Regions from separate parts of the Thermopolyspora flexuosa genome, predicted to be linked through region 2. Evidence: predicted binding sites of a transcription regulator. Region 2 holds the regulator's gene; the other holds the start of a gene.
The links. Region 2 encodes LexA, which represses DNA repair genes until DNA is damaged. Its sites were predicted from a motif close to TCGAACANNTGTTCGA; they were not measured.
Positions count from the first base shown of each region.

Region 1: FHX40_RS05270 (DUF6504 family protein) is a predicted target of LexA. The motif match lies at 1,309-1,324, and genes of this name have one in related genera.

Region 1 covers NZ_VFPQ01000001.1:1,188,027-1,190,421, forward strand. Annotated here, with positions in the region: gene FHX40_RS05260 (ABC transporter substrate-binding protein) at 1-912, opposite strand, end outside; gene FHX40_RS05270 (DUF6504 family protein) at 1,391-1,657, shown strand; gene FHX40_RS05275 (DNA polymerase III subunit alpha) at 1,657-2,395, shown strand, end outside.
Region 2 covers NZ_VFPQ01000001.1:1,371,435-1,373,829, forward strand. Annotated here, with positions in the region: gene leuS (leucine--tRNA ligase) at 1-940, shown strand, start outside; gene lexA (transcriptional repressor LexA) at 1,108-1,818, opposite strand.

The DNA of each region.
Region 1 (2,395 bases), 180 kb from region 2:
CTCGGGGCTGAACAGGAACTCCATCCACAGCCGGGCCGCGGCCGGGTGCGGGGCGTCCTTGTTGATCGCCTGCGCGTAGTAGGAGGCGTACTTGCCGTCCTCCGGGATCACGACCTGCCAGTCGAGGCCCTTGGACTTGAAGTCCTCGGCGTACTTGGCGTTGACGTAGTCCCAGTCGATGCTGATCGGCGTCTCGCCCTTCTCCACGGTCGCCGTGGTGGTCTCGACCGGGTTGAAGTTGCCGACCTCCTTCAGCTTCTTGAAGAAGTCGAGGCCGGGCTGGATGTCGTCGAACGAGCCGCCGTTGGCGAGCGCGGCGGCGAACACGCCGGCGAACGCCGAGCCGGCCTTGGTCGGGTTGCCGTTGAGCGCGACCTTGCCCTTGTACTCGGGCTTGAGCAGGTCGGCGAAGGTCTTCGGGCAGGTGCCGACGGCCTTGGCGTCGCAGCCGATCGAGATGTAGCCGCCGTAGTCGTTGTACCAGAGGCCGTTCGGGTCCTTCATGGTGTCGGGGAGCTTGTCCCAGGAGGCCACCTTGTAGGGGGCGAACAGGCCCTCGGCCGCGCCGCTGAGCGCGAAGGTCTGACCGAGGTCGAGCACGTCGGGCGCCCGGTCCTGGCCCTTCCGCGACTTGACCGCCGCGATCTCGTCGGAGCTCGACCCGTCCGGGTTCTCCTCGTTGATCTGGATGCCGTACTTGGCCTTGAAGGTGCTGATGATCTCGCCGTAGTTGGCCCAGTCGTGCGGGAGCGCGATGACGTTGAGCTGGCCCTCCTTCTTCGCCTCGGCGATGAGGGCGTCCATGCCGCCGAGGTCGGCGGCGGAGGTGGCGGTGGCGGCCTTGGACGCGCCGGCACCCCCCGCCTGCTCGGTGGGGGCGGAGCCGCAGGCCGCGGTGAACGAGACGGCCACGGTCAGGGCAGCGGCCAGCCCAGCAAAACGGGTTTTCCTGGAGAAACGAGACGAAAGCACGCAGAACTCCAAACCCTCAATTTACGCAGAAGAGGCACCGGTGCGCCGAACGTAAGCGAATGCGTGAAGCCATGCCAGATCAAGTACGTCGCACAACGGTTGCGGTTCTGTGAACGGCCGACGAGCACCTCGGGGCATCCGGGGGAAACGTCCCGCGATGGGGGTGTGCCGGGCGATGTCGACCTGCGGCCGGGGGCGGGACGTCCGGTGCGCGCCGGGAGGGCCATCGGCCCGCGTCGCCGGAGCCTCATAACCAGATTACGCGTAGTCGTCAAGTGACTCTGCGGTGGGGTATGCGTCACGGCCCGGCGTGGCGCGACTTGCGTTCATGCTGCTTGGAACATATGTTCGAAGTACCGCCGACGCCCGTCTTCCCCCGGGTGGCTTCGTACCGACGGCCACAGGGAGACGAACCGCCTTGAGCAGACTCTACGGTGACCCCATCGAGGTGTGGACCCGCGACGGCAGCCCCGTCCGCTTCGTCTGGCGCGACCGCCTCTACACCGTCCGGCAGGTGCTCGAACACTGGGTGGTGGCCCGCGAGTGGTGGAAGACCTCGGACACCGACCCCGGTGAGCGCAGGTTCTGGCGGGTAGAGGCAAGTCCCGGCGGCACGACCGGAACCTACGAGCTGCGTTACGACACCTCCGGCGACCGCTGGCTGCTGCTGAGGGCGTGGGACTGATGGTCACGACACCGGACATCGCCGCACCGGACGCCTCCGCGTTCGCCGAGGCGCTGCCGGGCCCGTTCCCGCACCTGCACGTCGCCTCGGCCTACTCGCTGCGGTACGGCACCGCGTTCCCGGCCGACCTGGTGCGCCGGGCCGCCGAGCACGGCGCCGACATGCTCGCGCTCACCGACCGCGACGGCCTCTACGGCGCGATCAAGCACGTCGCGGCGTGCCACGAGGCCGGCATCGGCCCGATCGCCGGCGCCGACCTCGCCCTGGCCGGCGGCGGCGACCGGGAGGACCGCGTGGTCGTGCTCGCCCGGAGCGAGGGCTGGCCGCAGTTGTGCCGCCTGGTCACGGCCGCGCACCACTTCGGCGAGCGCGGTGAGCCGCGGGTGACCCCGGAGCTGGTCGGCGAGCACGCGCCGGGCCTGTTCGTGCTGCTCGGCCCGGGCTCCGACGTCGGCCGGGCGGTCGCCCTCCGCCGCGACCAGGAGGCCCGCGCGCTGCTCGACCGGTGGCGCGCCGCCGCGGGCGACGCGGTGGTGGTCGAGCTGGTGGACCGGTACGGCCCGCGCGAGGCGAGCAACGCCACCCGCATGCTCGCCCTCGCCGAGGCGGCCGGCGTGCCCGCCGTGCTCACCAACGCGGTGCGTTTCCTCGACCCGGCCGACCACCGGATCGGCCACGTGCTCGACTCGGCCCGCCACCTGCTCCCGCTGCACTCGCGGCACCTGGAACGGTCCACGT
Region 2 (2,395 bases):
GTACTTCCTGCGGTACATCTCGCCGCACCACGAGGAGGGACCGTTCGACGTCGAGCGGGTGCGCAAGTGGCTGCCGGTCGACCAGTACGTCGGCGGCGTCGAGCACGCCGTGCTGCACCTGCTGTACTCCCGGTTCTTCACCAAGGTCCTGTACGACATGGGCCTGGTCGACTTCACCGAGCCGTTCACCCGGCTGCTCAACCAGGGCCAGGTGATCAACCAGGGCAAGGCGATGTCGAAGTCGCTCGGCAACGGCGTCGACCTCGGTGAGCAGATCGACAAGTACGGCGTCGACGCGGTGCGGCTCACCATGGTCTTCGCCGGCCCGCCGGAGGACGACATCGACTGGGCCGACGTCTCGCCGGGCGCGTCGCAGAAGTACCTCGCCCGCGCGCTGCGGGTGATGACCGAGGCCGGTGCCGCGAGCGAGCCCGGCATCTCGTTCGAGAACGGCGACCTGGAGCTGCGCCGGATCACCCACCGGACGATCGACGAGGTCACCCGGCTCGTCGAGTCCTACCGGTTCAACGTCGCCGTGGCGCGGATGATGGAGCTCACCTCCGCGATCCGCAAGGCGATCGACAGCGGGCCGGGCGCGGCCGACCCGGCGGTGCGCGAGGCCGCCGAGGCGCTGGCGATCATGCTCTCCCTGGTCGCGCCGTACGTCGCCGAGGAGGGCTGGGAGCGGCTGGGCCACGGGCCGACGATCACCCGCGTGCCCTGGCCGGAGGCCGACCCGGCGCTGCTCGTGGTCGAGTCGGTCACCTGCGTCGTGCAGGTCGCGGGCAAGGTGCGCGACCGCCTGGAGGTCTCCCCGGACATCTCCGAGTCCGAGCTGCAGGCCCTGGCGCTCGCCTCCCAGAAGGTGCAGGCCTACCTGTCCGGTGAGCCGCGCAAGGTGATCGTCCGCGCGCCCAAGCTGGTGAACATCGTTCCCTGACGGACCTGACGAACGTACGGCCCGCGAGCGCGTCCGTCGCGGGCCGTACGGCGTTTTTCACGGGGGCGGCGGGGGACCCGCCGCCCGCACGCGTGTGGCCCGGCACGGTCACCTGGCCGTCCGGGCGGCGATGATCCGGCCGGGGCCTGGCCGGCCGGTCGTCGGGCTCAGAGCTTGCGCAGCACGGCCACCACGCGGCCGAGCAGGGTCGCCTCGTCGCCGGGGATCGGGTCGTAGGCGGGGTTCTGCGGCACGAGCCAGACGTGGCCGTCCTTGCGCTTGAACGTCTTGACCGTCGCCTCGCCGTCGATCATGGCCGCGACGATGTCGCCGTTCTCCGCGACGGGCTGCTGGCGCACCACCACCCAGTCGCCGTCCATGATCGCCGCGTCGATCATGGAGTCACCGGTGACCTGGAGCAGGAAGAGCGTGCCCTCGCCGACGAGCTGCTTGGGCAGCGCGAAGACGTCCTCGACCCGCTCCTCGGCGAGGATCGGGCCACCGGCGGCGATGCGGCCGACGAGCGGCACGTAGGCGGCGGCCGGGCGGTTCACGCCCTGCTGCTCCTCGGAACCCGCGTCCGGATCGACCCACAGCGCCGGCTCACCCGGCAGGCGGACCTCCAGCGCCCGCGGGCGGTGCGGGTCCCGGCGCAGGTACCCCTTGCGCTGCAGCGCGGTGAGCTGGTGCGACACGCTGGAGGTGCTGGTGAGCTGGACCGCCTCGCCGATCTCCCGCATCGACGGCGGGTAACCGCGCCGCTGCACCGACTCCCGGATCACCTCGAGAATTCTGCGCTGCCGGGGCGTGAGCCCGAGGGCGTCGCGCCGGCGTACCGCCAAATCGACGGGGGTGCCCGCCTCTTCCTTTTCGCTCATGAATCCTCCTCGCGGCGCGGCCCGTCGAACCCGGTCACGAGCCGGTCTTCCGATCCGTGTTCTTCCTGTCGCACATCGCGACCGTACCTCTATTCAAGATCATCATCAAACAATTGTTCGATAGTGTCTCGAAATCGACGGTCGCGTGGTGTACAACATCGTACGGGAGTTCGATCGATATGGTGTTCGATTCGCGATCTTACTGATCCGTTTTTTCGCGATTCTCGAGGGAGGCGGCGATGCGGATCGACGTGCCGACGTCCGCGGACGGGTCCTCCGGCGGAGCCTCGGGCGGGGGCTCCGAGCCGCCCGGCGATCCGGCCGCTCGCGGCGGCCTCCCGCGCGGCGAGCACCTCGCCCCGGTCATCCCGATCTCCGCCGCCAGGCGACGCAGAGCCGCCCGCGGGGCCTCGCCGACCGGCGGAGCCCGGACCCTCGGCCCGCGCGCCTCCTGGGCCGCGGGCGTGCCCGTCACGGCGGCACGTGAGCACGGGCCGGCCCCGGCCCGTGGCGCGGCACCCCGTGCGGCACGGACCGTCGCGGCGTCGCCCGCGCGGCGCCCCGATCCGCGCGCCCG